Regions from separate parts of the Spiroplasma citri genome, predicted to be linked through region 2. Evidence: riboswitches for the same ligand, from Rfam matches in the RefSeq annotation. Region 2 holds a riboswitch; the other holds the start of a gene.
What was found. A riboswitch is a leader RNA that binds a small molecule or an ion and turns the genes downstream of it on or off. The one in region 2 is predicted to bind cobalamin.
Positions count from the first base shown of each region.

Region 1: another riboswitch for cobalamin. It lies ahead of SCITRI_RS11880 (hypothetical protein); the one in region 2 lies ahead of deoD (purine-nucleoside phosphorylase).

Region 1 covers NZ_CP013197.1:1,475,127-1,484,099, reverse strand. The annotation lists gene SCITRI_RS08720 (hypothetical protein) at 9-398, opposite strand; gene SCITRI_RS08715 (hypothetical protein) at 440-865, opposite strand; cobalamin riboswitch at 1,095-1,284, shown strand; gene SCITRI_RS11880 (hypothetical protein) at 1,586-1,894, shown strand; gene SCITRI_RS11875 (hypothetical protein) at 1,908-2,207, shown strand; gene SCITRI_RS08705 (hypothetical protein) at 2,502-2,822, shown strand; gene SCITRI_RS11870 (hypothetical protein) at 3,069-3,293, opposite strand; gene SCITRI_RS11865 (hypothetical protein) at 3,676-3,930, opposite strand; gene SCITRI_RS11860 (hypothetical protein) at 4,198-4,569, opposite strand; partial or broken gene SCITRI_RS12610 (ISNCY family transposase) at 4,920-6,183, opposite strand; gene rplK (50S ribosomal protein L11) at 6,371-6,862, shown strand; gene rplA (50S ribosomal protein L1) at 6,865-7,551, shown strand; gene SCITRI_RS11855 (hypothetical protein) at 7,573-7,749, opposite strand; gene SCITRI_RS11850 (hypothetical protein) at 7,797-8,312, opposite strand; gene SCITRI_RS08665 (AEC family transporter) at 8,811-8,973, shown strand, end outside.
Region 2 covers NZ_CP013197.1:525,456-534,428, forward strand. The annotation lists gene mnmA (tRNA 2-thiouridine(34) synthase MnmA) at 1-851, shown strand, start outside; gene recD2 (SF1B family DNA helicase RecD2) at 867-3,029, shown strand; gene SCITRI_RS11235 (hypothetical protein) at 3,488-3,913, opposite strand; gene SCITRI_RS11240 (hypothetical protein) at 4,895-5,497, shown strand; gene SCITRI_RS11245 (hypothetical protein) at 5,684-6,382, shown strand; cobalamin riboswitch at 6,978-7,162, shown strand; gene deoD (purine-nucleoside phosphorylase) at 7,561-8,271, shown strand; gene SCITRI_RS02825 (deoxynucleoside kinase) at 8,291-8,914, shown strand; gene tkt (transketolase) at 8,960-8,973, shown strand, end outside.

The DNA of each region.
Region 1 (8,973 bases), 650 kb from region 2:
TTGTCTAATTAATCATCTTTTTTTGGAAATTTATTACTATTAAAATATTTTAAATTTTCTTGGTATATTTGTTTTTTTTCTGCTTTTTTAATTAAAACTTGCTTATTCATTTCTAATAAAAAAGGGTGCAGTTTTTCTCAATTAACCTCACCCTCAATTTTTCCATCTTTATTTTTAATATAAAAGTTTTGATTTTTAAAAATTGTAATAAAACAATAATCTTTGTTATATTGTAATTTAAAATATTTGCTATTTATATTAATGCTTGCATAATGATACAATAAATTTTTTATCCTTAAATCAATTCATTTATTACCTTTAATATCATAATAAGGTTTTGTTAAAATTAAATTATTTGTCATAACTTGATAACTTATATATTTTTCTGTTTCTTTCATTTTGATAGTTCCTTTCTCTAAAAAATTATTTTTAATCTTTTTTAATTTTTAATGTTATAAAATAGAAAATTGGTAAACATATTGTGTTCGTAATTAATATTCCGATAATTATTTGTTCTATATTTAAAACACCAAGATTTAATCAAAAAAAGCATAAAATCAATTGGAAGATAAATAATTATGTTTGCTAATAAAATAAGAATAATTTTAATACTATGATTTATTTTTATTCAATTAATTAGTTTAATTAAAACTGCTAATAAACCTGTCCCAATATTTCAGCATAATGATCCCACAGTAAAACCTCATAATGTTAAATCTGATAAAAAATGTCCCATAATTCCAATTAATAAACACCAATATCAATTTAAAATAATTCCACTTATAAAAATAGGAATTAAAAATAATGGAATTGATGTTCTTGGAATAATTTGGATTCGCATAGTTTGCGATAATACAACCATCATTGCAATTAAAACAGCAATATAATTTATCTTTTTGATTAATTGAAAGTTATTCATTTTTTAAAAATTTAATTTAAGTTGTATTTTCTTTAATCGCTTTTGTACCATTGCAAAGTAATTATTATTTATTTCACAACCTAGTCATTTTCGATTTAATTGTTTAAATATTATTAGTTATTTGTTACCCTTAAGTTATCCATCGTCAATTATAGAAAGCGCTTGTTTTTGAAATGTTCCAGCATGAATTTTAGACAATTTAGTAAATAGTTATTTAGAGTTAGGGAATTAAGTGTAAATCTTAAGCTGTCCCAGCAACTGTGATATTGACGAAAGCCACATTAGCCACTGAAAGGAAAACTTTTGGGAAGGCGGTTAGTAGGATGAAATTAAGCCAGTAGACCTTTCTAAATTTAATTAGTCTTATTATATAATTCTTGGGTGTGAGTCATGTAATTATTTTGTAAATAAATAATTTAGTGATTGTTATATAAAAAGCATGCTGGGGAATGCTTTTTAATTTACTGGAACTAGAATTAAATTGTCCATTGTTAATTTGCTAGAAAAAAATAAGAAAATGAAAAAAAATTATTACTATTCCTAAGTTCTACATTTATTTTTTCACCAACATTAACAACAATTTCTTGTAAAAATGTTGATGAATCGCTTTCCTATTGTGATCCAGATTGAATCTATCAAATAAAAACGGAGGAAAATGAAGAATTTGTGGTTGGCTATAATAATTATTATTTGTCAACTGCATCAAGTACCTTCCAACAAAAAGATTGATTAGATCTTAATCAAGAAGCACATATTTATTTTTATTTTAAAAATGTTGTAAGTCTTGATAAAGTAATACAAAAATTACAGTTTGGTGATACTGCTCATATGCAAGATGTAACTCATCTGTATGAGCCAATAACATTTACAAAAACTGATGATGGTAATGTTTATATTTCTAATTCCTTTTTGACGCAAAATACCCCTGTTAATGGTTATACAATAATGTCACAAGATAAAGTGATAAGACCTTAAAAATAGTAAGAATATGAAGCAACTAAATGACCGATTTCAAAAAGAATTTAAACAATGAGGAACAATTCGTGATTCTCATCCAGTTCAAGAAGTGGATGGAAAACAATTTGTTTGATGAAATTCTAACCGTTGGGATGTTTTATTGCAGACGGAAATCCAAAAGGCAATATATGGAGTTTGAAGTAGCACTGAAAATAAAATTCAAGTGGGGATGAATATTCCATTAAGCCTTGTTAGTAAAGTTTCAATTAGAGTGTCAAAAACTAAGGCTCAAAATGTATTTCGAATAGATCTAAATTATCAAGAAGATTAAATAAATAATAGTTTTAATAAAATAAAATACCGATTACCCAACTGAGGTTTTTATTTTAAAATCATTGGTGAAAATAAGGCCCAATATATTTCACCACAACTAATTCCTGCAATTAATAATACTTTTCGTGTGACTGATGTTTTGACATATTTAACATCGCGAAATTAAAATTCTTTTAATGATAAAGGTTATAAAAATGCCAAAATAATTTCATAATTTTATTGTATAATTATTATTGTAATTATCTTGGAAGGAGATGAAATTATTAAGACATTAACATGACCAAAAATTTTAATGTTTATTGGCGCAGCTTGAATTATTATTATTGGCATTTTATTTGCTGCTGGCGTTCCAACAAAAACTTCAATTTACGGATGAGACACAAGTTGACCAGTTCTTTTGATTTTAGGAATTTTGTATATTTTGGTTCCGCTATCAGTTAAACCAGGCTTTTGATCATTATTATGAGCACTTGCCATTGCTAGTTTAGCAGTAATTTTCATAGTTGGATTTTTTGTAAAAGCAGATTATCAATCACCCTGAACCTATTTAGGGGCCGTTCCTAATCTTTTTATTGGAGTTGGAGCATTAGGGTGGATTTTTGTTCACGAGTAAAAATTTAATGCTATTAAGAAATGATATTAAAATTATTTTAATATCATTTTTTATTTAATATGTAAATTGTGGAAGCAAATCAAATAATACTTTAGTCTCAATAATTAATTTATTAAATAGTCGATTTTGTAGTAATAATTTGTAGTAATAAATTAAAAAGAACAAAATCGTCTTTTTATTTTTCTTGTTCAAGTTCTTGATTTTGTTCTGTTTGATTAAATTCTTTATAAATTTTTTGAATATCTTTTATTCTTTGTTGTTTTGCAATTGGATTAGTTTATGCTGCAGGATTATTAATGCTGTTTGTTGACATGCGTGGTTGGATTGGAACAAGTATACCATTTTATCAATCATTTTTTGTAATTCTGCTTGTCCTGTTTGTGGTGAAGAAATTTGGTGTTTTTTTCCTTCTCTTGAAGCGTCTGTAGCAATTGAACTTCACTCATTTACTACATTTTCATTAATTCCCATTTGTTTTCAATTTTTTGTTATATTTTTACAAGTAGAAGTTGCTATTTTTTCAGATTCTTTTTTATTAAAACCAAGTGTTGTAAAAAAGTGAATTAGTCAAGAAAAGTAGACTAATAAAAAATGACTAAAGGTTTAGGTTCCTGTATTCAACAGGACTTAGACCTTTTAATTTTTATTGTGGTCTAAAATTATTATAAAAATAAATTTACTTAGGTAAATTACTTATAATTCATTTTGTAGTTCTCTTTTTTCTTGAAATTTGATTTAAAAATTCACTTTTCATTGTACCAAATCATGATTTAGTATGGACATTATCATATGGATTACCTCGTTTAGACATTGATATTTTAATTCCTAAATAATTGCAAAGTCTTTGATAATTTTAATTTGTGTAATGAAATCCTTGATCAGATTGTAAAATTCATGTTTTAGGTTTACCAGCTTTTATTCAAGCATTAATAATATTTTTTAAAACAAAATTAGTACCTAAATTATTACTAATTTGATAGTCCAAAATTTGGTTATTATGAAAATCTTTGACAATTGATAAATAATAAGTTTTTTTATTAGTTAGCAAATATGTAATATTGGTTCCTAGTTTTTGATTAAGTTCAGTAGTCCTAAAGTTTTGACTCAATAAATTTTCATATCGAAAAGGCCCAGATTAAAGTTTATATTTGAATTTTTTAATTCTTTGAACAGATTTTAGATTTAAATATTTCATATATCTATATACCATATGAGCTTTTAAAGATAAATTATAGATTTTATTAATTATTAAAGTTAACATTTTATAACCATAAATTTTATTAAATTTAAAAAATGATATTTTAATTAATTTAGCTAATTTTGAATCTCACTTATTAAATTTTTGCATACCGTTGTTAAATCACTTATAATATCCTTATTTAGAAATATTTAAAATATGAGTTAAATATTTAATCGTGTATTTTTTCTTCAAGGACCAAACCGCTCAAAATTTCATTTTATTCGATTTGGTTAAATACTTTTTTATATCTTGTATCATTTCTATATATTTAATTAGTTCCTCTTTACTCATACTATTAAAATCAATAGTTTTAGGTCGGCCTGGTCTGCGAATTTCCTTTGACTGAGGATCCTTTCCAGGAATTAAATTATCTTCATTTGTGATTTTAATTCATCTGCTTAAAGTTTCCTTTGCAATAGTAAATTTTTTTATTGTATTCATATACACATTTTTATGATAGTATTTAATAATTTTTATTTTTTCTTCTTTTGTGTATCATTTTCCCATAATAAAAGAACATCTCCTAATAAAATATTACACTCTTTTTAAGAGTTTACTTTATTATAGATGTTCAAAGAATTAAGACCTTTTTAATTGATTTATATATTTTTTTCAGCTGATTTTTCATTTCTGATGTAAATTCCATATTAAAATTTCCTTATTATTTTAATTAATTAATTAATTAAGCCATTTATTTTAAAAATATAATATTTTTAAAATCATTTACAATACTTACCTTATAATGTTTATTTAAAATTAACAATATTTTTTAATTAATAATTGCTTTTATTTAATTTTTTATTTGTTATTTTTTGTTTTAAAATAAAGTGTCAATATCTAGCTAAAATTTCGTAAATTTATTTAATTGATAATTGTTTCATAGTATATCTTTCAGTTCATGGATGATTTGATTTGGGTTTATGAGCTTTAGATTTTGGTAATGTTTTTTCTGTATTTTTAACTGTTGGAATATATTCTAATAGATTATAAATTTTGTTTTCATACTTAAGATACAATGTTTTATCAAATGCATTAATTATTGTAACATTATTGTAACATTTGTTTTTGAATTAAAAACTTTTAGTTTTTTATTATCATAAGTTAAGCACTTTTTATTTGCATAACTAATTGATGATCCATTATCTGTTCTTATTGTTGAAGTTATTGATAAAAGTAAATTAATTTTGTCACTTTCTGGTGCATCAACGAAAGCAGAATTGTTATAATCAATGGGAAGAGCAAAGTGTTTATTGAATTTAGGTAGAAATTCTTTTAAGAACTTATTTGCTTCTTCAAGAGTAGTTACTTTTGCAAGACCTAATTCATTTTTTAGACGATCTTGTAAAGTACCTCATAACTGTTCAATTCGACCTTTTGTTTGAGGAATTGAAGTAGTTATGATTTCGACACCTAATTCATTACAGCATCTGCTGAATTGAGTAAATGTGTCTTTTTCTTCGTTTTTACTATTATTTTTTTGATAAGTAAAAATTGTTCGCTTATCTGTATAAAATGTCATAGGAATACCATAGTTTTTTAAAATTTGATATAAAACATTATAATAACCATTTAAGGTTTCTTGATAATCAAAATATAATCCAACAACTGTATTTGTTGTATCATCAATAGCACCATGTAAAAATATTTTAGGATGATTTATTCCTAGTCATAAATGTTTACTAGCATCAGCTTGTAATAATTCCCCAAAATATTTGCGGCGTTCTCTTAAAGGATGTGATTTATCTTTTTTTTCTTAATTTCTGTTTTCTAGGAGATTTTATTTGATTTAGAGACATTAAGTTGTACAAAACTGAATAAGAAATTTTTATTTTTTCATTTTCAAGTAATTTTTCTTTAAAATGTATAAAATTAAAATCAATATATTTAGTTTTGTAAAAATTAAGAATATTTTCACAAATTTCTGGTTTTGTTTTGTTATATGCTGTTATACCATGTGAATGATGGGCAAAGGAAGTCATATTTTGTGTATCATAAATTTTCATTAATTTTTCAATTCTACGAATAGACAAATCTAAAATTTTAGCAGCACGTTTTTTTGTTATTTCATTATTAATAACTTTTCCAGTAGTTTTATATTTATGTTTTTCTGTCATTGTTAATTTTCTTTCCGTAGCTATCACCAAATTAATAATATAAATAATTGCGAAATTTTTGCTAGATAACTATTACTAAATTATCACAAGATAAGGACATTTGTTTTAAAATAAAGTTGTTTTTTTATTTTTTTATTGTTATAATTAATTAGGCATTTATTCTATTATATAGAGTATGCTTAAATGTGGTAGTAATGTTAACATTACGTTTGGACCACAGCGAGAATTTAATTAAAAGGAGGAAATTGCTCGTGGCAAAAATTACAAGAATTGCAAAATTAGAATTTCAAGCAGGACAAGCAAAACCAGGGCCAGAATTAGCTTCATTAGGAATTAATATGCCTCAATTTTGTACACAGTTCAATGATGCAACAAAAGAACGAATGGGTGATGTCGTTCCAGTTGTTATTACTGCTTTTGATGATAAGACATTTAAATTTGAATTAAAAACAACACCAGCCGCAATTTTATTAAAAAAAGCAGCAAAAATCCAAAAGGGGTCAGCAAAGGCAAAAGATGAGAAAGTAGCAACGATTTCAGTTGATGAAGTTCGTAAAATTGCGGAATATAAACTTATTGATTTAAACGCAAATGATGTTGAAGCAGCAATAAATATTATTGAGGGAACTGCTCGTAATATGGGGATAGTTGTTCAAGGTATGCCAAGTAAGAAGGAAAAAAACTAAGGATGGCAAAATTTGGTAAAAAATATAACAAAGCTGCTGAATTAGTTGACAAAAATAAGGTATACCCAATTGTAGAAGCAATTGAATTAGCAAAACAAACTGCAACAACAAAGTTTGACTCAACCGTTGAAGTTGCCTTTAATCTAAATGTTGATCCACGTCATGCTGACCAACAAATTCGTGGAGCTGTTGTGTTACCAAAAGGAACAGGAAAAACACAACGAATCTTAGTTTTAACAAATAGCAAGGAAGCTGATGCTAAAGCAGCGGGTGCTGATTTTGTTGGTGGTAAAGATTTAATTGAAAAAATTCAAAAAGAAAATTGATTTGATTATGATGTTATCATTGCAACACCAGATATTATGGCAGAATTAGGGAAAATTGGGAAATTATTAGGACCAAAAGGATTAATGCCAAACCCTAAAACAGGAACAGTTACTCCAGATGTTGCTAAAGCAATTGGTGATGTTAAAAAAGGAAAAGTTGAATACCGTGTTGATAAAAATGGAAACATTCATTCAATTATCGGTAAAGCATCATACAAAGTTGAAGCTTTAAAAGCTAATTATGATGTAATTTATGAAACAATTCGTAAGGCAAAACCAGCAGCTGTTAAAGGAACATATATTAAAAATATTGCTATAACAACAACAATGGGACCAGGAATTAAAGTTTTAATTGAATTATAATTAATATAAAAAAGGAAAAGATTAACAACTGTTAATCTTTTCCTTTTTTTGTTTCTTTTTAGTTCTTAATGAAAATAATGCTAAATAACTAACTAAAGTTGAAATACCATAAATCCAAATGCCTGAAAAGATTACTAATAACGGTGCTAAAACTGGATGAAGATAGGGGTTTAAAATTTTATAACTATTTCATCACATTATTCTTCCATCTGTTGGAACATAACCATGGTATTCAATATATATCACTAGTCTAGTCTAGTTCATGAAAATACAATATATAAAATTGGTAATATTAAACTAAAGTAATTAATTCTTTTAATAAAATATTTAAAATCTTGTTGCTCATAATATGAAAAAATACCAAATAAAATAAATGTAATAATTGGTGTTATAAAGTGAATGTTAATTGTAATAATGTTTTTTAAAAGTGAATTTGTAAAAATAAATCCTTTTCCAAGAAATAATTGTTTAATAACATCTGGACAAAAGACAATAACAATAACAATTGAATATGTTGCTAAAAAAATACAATTAAAAATAAATTTTTTAAACTCTGAAGGTTCATTTTTATATCCTAACCTTGCAAGAAAAACTATGGCATAAATTACGCAATATAAGGTATACCAATTTGTAAAAGCAACAAATAATCATGCAATTAATTGATCAATTGTGTTTTCACTATGTCCATTTTTATTTGGTTTAAAATAATCATAATTAAGCATTCTATCACATAAATCTATGATAACACCAGAGATAGGCACAATAATTAAGAGAGCTATTAAAGTTATAATTTATTTTTAAATTTTTACTATACTTTGATAATTTATACATTTGCGCTTCTTTATATATTAGATTTTATATAACTTATTGTAACATTATATCATAATTACAGATTAAACTACTATGTAAAACAAAAATTAAATATTTTATATTTCTAATTTTAAAATAGTTTCTTCTTAAAGGTTTAATTCTTGAATTTACCAAAATTTTTCATTTTTTATGTTATTATTTTTAGAAATTGATTATAATATTAATAGTAGAAAAAGTACACTAGGCATTATTTAAAAAACTATGAAATGAAAAAATACAATGCATTTATATTTACAAGCCAATGTTGGTGCAGCAGTCGTTGATACTTTAAAAGTACGGGGTTTTTGAAGTGCAATTATTGCAACAATGTTTGTATTTTTTTAGGTTAGTTTTTAACAAAACGTGCAACCTTTAAAAAAGATTGAGAAACTGCTCTAATTAAAATTGTAATGGTTGTTGGATTACCATGTTTAGCATTTGATGGTTTTATGGCTGATACAACAGTTGAACAAGTTAAAACACAAGCAGCGATTTTATTAGTCGGATTTTTATTCTATATTATTTTAGGAATTGTAGCAAAATATTTTTATATTAAATATGAGCAGGATGTTC
Region 2 (8,973 bases):
AATATCAAAAGGGGCGAACTCCTAATCCAGATATTTTATGTAATAAATATATTAAATTTAATTATTTTTTAAACTATGCAATTAATAATTATCATGCTGATTTTATTGCAATGGGGCATTATGCGCGTGTACGTTTCAATGAAGAATTACAAGAATATCAATTATTACGGGGAATTGACCGAGATAAAGATCAAACTTATTTCTTAAGTCAGTTGAACCAAGGACAATTATCAAAAACATTTTTTCCGTTAGGAAATTTAACAAAAAAACAAGTTAGAGAAATTGCAATGACGCAAAATTTAAGCACGGCTAATAAAAAAGATTCAACAGGGATTTGTTTTATTGGCGAACGTGATTTTAAAATTTTTTTACAAAATTATATTCCAAATCAAGATGGTAATATTGTTGATATTGAAACAAAAGAAGTTGTTGGTCATCATAATGGGGTGATGTATTATACAATTGGTCAACGGCGTGGTTTAAATTTAGGTGGTATGAGTGAACCATATTTTGTTGCTGGTAAAAATGTTGAAAAAAATATTTTATATGTTGCAAAAAGCAGCGAAGAAAAATGACTATATTCAACTAGTTGTCTTGTTACTGATGTTAATTGAATTAATACTTTCCGTGAAAAAGAATTTAATTGTACAGCTAAGTTTCGTTATCGTCAAAAAGATATTCCTGTTAAAATAACCGTTTTAAATGATAACAAATGTCTTGTGCAATTTGCAACAACAGTAAAAGCAATTACACCAGGACAAGCTTCTGTTTTTTATGTTGATGAAGTTTGTCTTGGCGGTGGAGTTATTAATGATGTTTATTTAGATAATCAAAAATTATGATATTTATAGGAAAGGATTATTAAAATGGTTGAAAAAATACGTGGTTATTTAAAATTAATTGTTTTTGAATCTAATAATGGTTATCGGATTTGTAAATTTCAATTAGAAAATGATAAAACACATTTTATTTTTATTAAAGGATTTTTATCAGCTTTACAACCAGAACAATTATATGAATTATGTGGGGACTTTGTATATAATGAACGTTATGGTGAAAATTTTGAAGTTAAAGAAGTTCATAAACTTGCTCCGCGTAGTAATGATGAGGTCTTAAAATATTTAACTAGTAGTTTATTTCCAACAATTGGTGAAAAAGCAGCACAAATAATTATTGATTATTATCAAACAGATGTGATTACTAAGATTAAAGAAAATTTATCAACCTTACATCAAATCCCAGGGATTAGTGTTAAACAAGCTAATATTATTGCAAAAGTATTTCAGTCAATGAGTCGTGATGATGAATTAAATCACCAATTTAATCAAAAAGGATTATCGCTACAAGTTTTATCTTTATTAAAAACAAAATATAATGTTGACCAGATTTATGCTTTATTAAAAAAAGATCCTTATTCATTATTATTAAAAGATAATATTGCTTTTAAAACAATTGATAAGATTTATTTAGCATTTGAGCAAGAACCTTTTAGTAATATTCGAATTGGTTATTATGCCTGATATTTAGCAAAGGAATTTTGCAATAATAATGGTGATACTTATTTAACATTAAATGAATTAACAAAAATTTTACAAAAGCATTTTTCTTCTTTAACAAAAGAACAATTATTAGCAGGATTAAAATATAGTAAAGAAATTAAATTACTAATTTTTAAGAATGATAAAATTTATGTTGCAGAAGTATATCATAGTGAAATAAATATTGCTGCAATGTTAGTTGGCTTGAACACAACTGACCAATATGATGATCAAAAATTAACAGAAGAGTTAGAGAATTTAACAAATAAAAAACAAATTATTTATAATATGAATCAAACAAAAGCAATTAAGACTGCCGTTCATTCTAATTTTTTAGTTATTATTGGGGGACCTGGAACGGGAAAAACAACAGTTGTTGATGGCGTTGTTAGTCTTTTAAAAAAAGTTTACCAACAATCAAAAATTGTGTTAGCAGCACCAACAGGAAAAGCAGCAAAACGATTACGAGAAAAAACTGGCCGGAAAGCTTTAACAATTCATAAATTATTAAAATATGATGCTTTAACTAATCAGTTTTTTTATAACGAAAATAATCCTTTAGAAAATGATATTTTAATTTTAGATGAAGTTAGTATGGTTGATAGTTTGTTATTAGCACAAATTGCCAAAGCTAGTGTTAATTTGCGTAAATTAATTTTAATTGGTGATCCAAATCAATTGCCATCAGTTGCTTGTGGTGATTTGTTACGAGATATTATTCAAAGTGATGTTTTTAATGTTATTAAATTAGAAGAAGTTTATCGGCAAGAAGCTGGAAATGACATTTTAGAACTATCTTATGCAATTGAACAAGAACATTTTGAAGATAATAATTTATTTGATAAAAAAGATTTTACTTTTATTAATGAAACTGATTCGCAAGCATTATTAACAGTTGTTGGTGATTTATATCAAAACATTAGCAATCAATATGAAGCAGATTATAATGCTATCCAAGTAATTGCTCCAATGTATAATGGTCCAGTTGGAATTAATGCATTAAATACTTATTTACAAAATCGAATGAATCATGCAGTTGGCCAAAAAGAAATTAAGATTGGACATCGTTTTTTTCGAGTTAATGATAAAGTTATGCAACTTAAGAATCGACCTGAATTAGAAATTTATAATGGTGATGTTGGCATTATTATTGATATTAAAAAAGATAAAAATTTAAATGATGTTATTTTAGTAAAATATGATAATGTTATTACATATACTAAAGAACTTTATTATGATATTACTTTAGCTTATGCTTGTAGTGTTCATAAGTTACAGGGCAGTGAATATGATAATATTATTTTTGTAATAACAAAAAGTTTTTGAATGATGTTAAAACGAAATCTAATTTATACAGCAATTACCCGCGCTAAAACTAAGTTGTATTTAATTGGTGAACCATCAGCATTTTTATATGGAGTTAATAATTTACCACAAAAGCGTCGAACAACTTTACAAGAAAAAATTAAAACATTTTTAAAAGAGCAATAGTTATAATATTTTACCTAGTTTTAATACTATCCGTAAAATAACATAAAACTTATTAATTATAAATGTATTGCAATGGTAGCAACATCAGCAGGTTTTATTGCAAACATCTTTATCAAATTATGTCCTGGTTTGTGTTGTTATAATAATAGTAATGAATAAAGTAGTGATTACAAATGATACAATATTTAAAATATTTACTATTTTTTTACCTTTTAATTTGTTTTTTTAAAAATATTTTTAAGATAATTCTATCATAATTTAAAAAATCAATAAATTATGTTTTAATATTGTAAATTGTAAATACAAGTCTAGCAAAACTGTTAATTAAGTAATAACATAAAAATAAGTTAAAAAACATCTTTAATAAAAAAATTTTTCAATTAAAAATTAAAAACTTTTTTATAAAGATTAATGTTTTTTATTTTGCTATTTAAAATAAATATTGATTCCTATACATTTTAGAAAAGAGAACTAGCAACACAGCCAATTATACTAAGCGCAGAACCTTTCGCGATACCTTTAAGTACTCCGGTAGCGAATGCTTTTCCTGATTCTTTAATAATGACTTTTAAAGCAGAGTCACTATTTTCTTTAATTTTTTCTCAAGCATCACCAGGCGCATCAGCAAGAGTTTTATTTTTAAATGACTCAAAAATATTGTCTAAGCATGTTTTTTTCTCTTCTAGCTTATCTAATCTTGATTTTATTTCATCTATTTCTGCTATAAGATTTATTATTTGATTGTTTTGATCTAAAATTATTAAATCTTGAATATAACCATGTAATATTTCTATTAATCATAGTTTAAATTCTTCTTTAAATGCCACTTCTTCTTTCATTAAAATATCTTTATTATAATTTTTATCGTTTCTTTTTGTTTGCAATTCCTCTTCTTTACTATTAGCTCAATTATCAAATTGTTTTGCTTTTTCCGCTGTTAATAAAAATAGAGGATTTACATCAACTTTACCAACAAGACGAATTGCATTGTATTTTAATTTACTTCAAGTGCGATAAGTGCAATTTGATGATGAAAAATAATAATTATGTCTGATTTTTAATTGTTTTCCATCAAGAAATAATTCTATATCAATATAAGAATTCTGAACGCAAAAAGCTCAGGTACTAATACAGTTAACAAATTTAGTATTTTTTTCATTACTTGTATTTCTCCTTTTCTCAATATTGAAACTTTTTATTTAGGGCCTATCTTGTATTATATATATGCAAACAAAATTATGAATTATTTTGTAAATTGTAAATAAAGAAAAAAGTTAATATATTTTAAAACTTATTGATTTAGCAGTGAAATAATTTACTTTTTTTCATCAAACCAGTTTTTTTATAATGGGGGTGCTTAAAAATGGGGGTGCTTAAAATTAATATTAATAAATAACTTAATTTTAAGCAAACAGAGAAACATATATTTTATAGTTTTCATTAGTTTATATTTGAAATGTGTAATTAAAATCTTCTTTTTAGTTACACATTTTGCTTTTATTGAAAATACATTAAAAAAGCCAATTTTTATTGTTTTTTTAAAATAAAGATATAGAAAGGAAATTAATTTAAAAATAATTGTTAATATAAAATAATTATGATAAAGTGAAAAATGTAAATGATTTTTAAAATATTACTAATATTTTAAAAATAAATGACATTAATTTAATAAAATATAATAAAAAGAATTTTTAACATCGGCTAGCGATAAGAAGCCTTAATTATGATATTTAAGTTTTAAATTATTTTTTTAAGTTATAATTAGAAAGTATGAATATAAATATTACGAAGGGATTTTAAATTATGAAAAAACTAATGAGTTTATTAGGAATGACTTTTTTGCAACGGCAGGATTCAGTCCAATTATGAGTTGTAAGACGCCTCTTAAAGATGATAATAACAATGGTGTTGGAAAAGATATTGAAATTTTAAATAAAATTTCGCAACGTGCTATAAACAATTTTTCAGTTTATGCACGAACTAAAAATACAATTAATAGTACTGAATATCAAAATAAATTTGACAAGTTATATACAATGGTCAATAAAGAAACGGAAAGTAAAAAATTAAACCAAATGGATGAATATGTGAAGAATGCTTTAGCAACACTAAAAAATGGTTTTATTGCTGTTTTTAATAATATTTGTAATGAGATTTATAATGACTATTCAAATTATTATCCTGATAGTAAACCAATTGAATTAGTAAGTGATAGTTTAAATTATGAATTAACTTTTATTGATATGGCACAATTAAAAACAATTTTAGATCGACCAGGATTAGAAAAAGTGAAAACAGTTAGATTAGATTTCCATTTTCAATTTAAAGCTAATTTTAAACTTTTATCAACAACTTCAGATTATGTGATTCAATATGTTATTACTGATAATTCAGAAGAAATGAAAGTTGTTTTAAATGGAATGGTTCAAAAAATTTCCAGAGTAATTGTTAATTTTTTCAATACATAAGGAGTTTTTCAAATTGATAAAGCGCCAGAATTTGCTAAAATTTATCAAAATTTTGATGTAAACTATACGGCTGGTTTTGCTAATTTAGATAAAATTATTTTAGAAAAGTTACAGCGTAAAATTGAAAGTGATAGCGAATTACAAAAATTTGTAAAGAATATTAAATATAATTCTTCAATAACCTTGTTGAGTTTACTAACAAGTGCAATTAATAATACTACTAATGGTGTTGATGTTGTTCGAAAAAATACAGCCTCATATGTTTGAACTGGAAAAGAATATCAACCTGATAAAATTACTCCAGAAAATTTTGTTAAGTTTTATCGTGCATTAGTTAATGTTTTTAATATTGGAGGGCAAAACTTACGATTAGCTGATTTTCATGTCAATTTAGTTAAAATTCAAGTAGCTGTTTTCCCACTATCTGGAGCAGTAATGAATGATGGTCAAGCCTTAAAAGTTCAAGTTGAAATTACAGAAGAAGGTTTAACAAATAAGTTAATGGAGTTTGGACGGTTAGTAGTCGCTTTTTATAATCATTTTAAATTAGAATCAAATGAACATTCCGGCGTATTCCATCTTAGCGAAGAAGCTTTTACTGAAATTTTAAATTTAAAAAATCGCAAATATAAAGATGTTTTAAAAATTTTAATTGATGATTTTAAAGAAGCATATAAAGGAAAGAATTTACCAGGACTTGACATTTTTACCACTGGTAATTGAGAAAAACGTGTTCATGAAGTGAGTTTAAATAAAACTAAAGATACTTTTTCACTCCGTCGTCGGGCAGTTTGAAACTTTGATTTATTATTTGTTCCAAATAATGCGGTTTGTTATACTGGGTGAACATCAACATTATTTACTTTAGAATTTACTAAAAAATAAGTTTAATTTAAAAAAAGCAAGAAAATCTTGCTTTTTTTAAATTAACGATAAAAATTGCTAGCATTAACGCTAGCGAATATGTAAATAATAAATCTGGTCAGTTCATTTTAATGATAATTAGGATTAGTATGAGAATAATATGGGAGTTTGCTAATTATATTAATTATATTATAATTAATACATTATTCATTAAATCATTTACCATTGTGACTATATTTCTGATTACTACTAGCAAGGAATATAACAAAATTTAAAACTAAACCTAATTTATTTAATAACATTGCAAATGAATAACTGCTATTAACTAAAAAACTATTTATTATCAATTGCTTATTATTTATTTTATTATATTATCGATTATTTTTATGGTGGGCTAGATTTTCGACTATTTTTTGATTCTAATTGAGATTGAAAGGAGTAAAAATACTTAATAAGTAAGGCCCATAAATATTATTTACAATTTTCATTATATTCTCCTAGATTTTTCTGACAATAGTTTTATTTTTAATTATAAAAATATCAACTTTTTTCCTAGTTTCTTTTTAGTTGGTAAATAATTTGTTAATTTTAACTTGCATTTTAAAAGTAAACTTTATATTATTATTTTAACAACTTTAAAAAGCAATTTTGGATGTTACGGGAATTAGGTGTGAATCCTAGGCTGTCCCAGCAACTGTAAAGTGGATGAAAGCTAGCATAATTCCATTGAGAAAATATTTCTTGAGAAGGAAAAGTGAGTAAAGTGAAACTAAGCCAGTAGACCGTTCTAAAAAACATTGGTAAGATATCAATGCTGCACTTATAGTTATTATCTCTGGGGTTGGATGATTAATTATTTATTAGTGAAAACTATTAAATAATAATTTGAAAGACGTCAAAAAGAGTTTTTTAGTTGTTAATTTAAAGCAGTAAACCTATCAAAAGGTATTATTTAAAAAATAATAAATAATAAAAATTAATTAATAATTAAGTTTAATAGCATTTGATTTAAAATGGTTTTATTTTTGTTGTTGTCTTAAACTATTAATTAAAATAACCGTAGAAATTAAACATCATTTATGTGGATATGCAACAATATTCTTTTTCGTGTTGTTTAAATATCCTTACTTTTTAAATAAAAATAGGATTGATAGGTATTTATTGGTAATTAAATTAAGCGGAAAAGAGAGGAACAAAAAATGACACCACATATTAATGCCAAAAAAGAAGAAATTGCAAAAGTCGTTTTAATGCCGGGAGACCCATTACGAGCAAAAACCGTTGCGGAAAAATATTTAACAAATTTAAAATTAGTAAATGAAGTTCGAAATATGTTAATGTATACTGGCAAGTATAAAAACATTGAGGTAACAATTGCTGGAAGCGGAATGGGTTGTCCAAGCATTGGAATTTATTCATACGAATTATTTAAGTTTTACGATGTTGATTACATTATTCGAATTGGTTCAGCTGGAAGTTATAATCCGAATATTAAAGTTTATGATATCTTTAATGTTCGTGAAGCATTTGGTGAAAGTAATTATGCAAAAATTGCAGCTAATATTGATAGTAATTTAATTGCCGCAAGTGAAAAATTATTTAATGAAATTGAAGCTGTAGCACAAGCAAAAGGAATTAAAACACACACGGGAATTGCGCATGCAGCAGATGTTTTTTACCGTTATGATGATTCATTAGACTTTATTCATACTCATAACTTAGATGTTGTTGAAATGGAATCATATGCTTTGTTTACTAATGCAATTGTTACGCAAAAACATGCAGCGACATTATTAACAGTTTCTGACCATCTTGTGACGAAAGAAGTTACTACAGCTTTAGAACGGCAAAATAATTTTATGACAATGGTTGAATTAGCATTAGACACTGCTGTTCAATTAATGGGTTAAAAACGAAAGGAGCAATAAAATGAAAATTGCAGTCTTTGGAACCGTTGGGGCAGGGAAAACAAAAGTTAGTGAAGAATTATGCAAACAATTAAACTATAATTTGTTTAAAGAACCATTAGAAGAAAATCCATATTTTAAGGATTTTTATCAGGACATGGAAGGATTTGCTTTTAAAATGCAAATTTATATGTTAACAACAAGAATTGAGCAATTTTTTAACATTGATAATTTAGATGATACTGTTTTTGACCGCACAATTTTAGAAGACCCTGTTTTTGTGCGAGTTTCTCATTTATTAAAAATTATGAATGAAATTGATTTTAAAGTCTACAATCGTTTTTTTCAAAATGTTATTGTTCCAATTTTGAAACAAAAATTAGGATTTGATGTCATTATTTATTTAAAAGTTTCAACTGAAAAGGCTGTTGAACGAATTAAACAGCGTGGGCGTCAATTAGAATTAGAAACCCCATATTATTACTGGGAAAAATTGAATGAACAATATGAAATTTTATATCATGAATTAAAAAATGATTATAAATTTATTGTTATTGATGCTGACAATGATGATTTTTCAGAAAAAATAAGCATTATTATGCAACATTTATTACCTCTTGATAATAAGGTTCCTTGTTTAATTTAAAAATAATTATTATTAATATTTTAATTTAATAAGGAGGAAATTAAAATGAAAAGCACAAA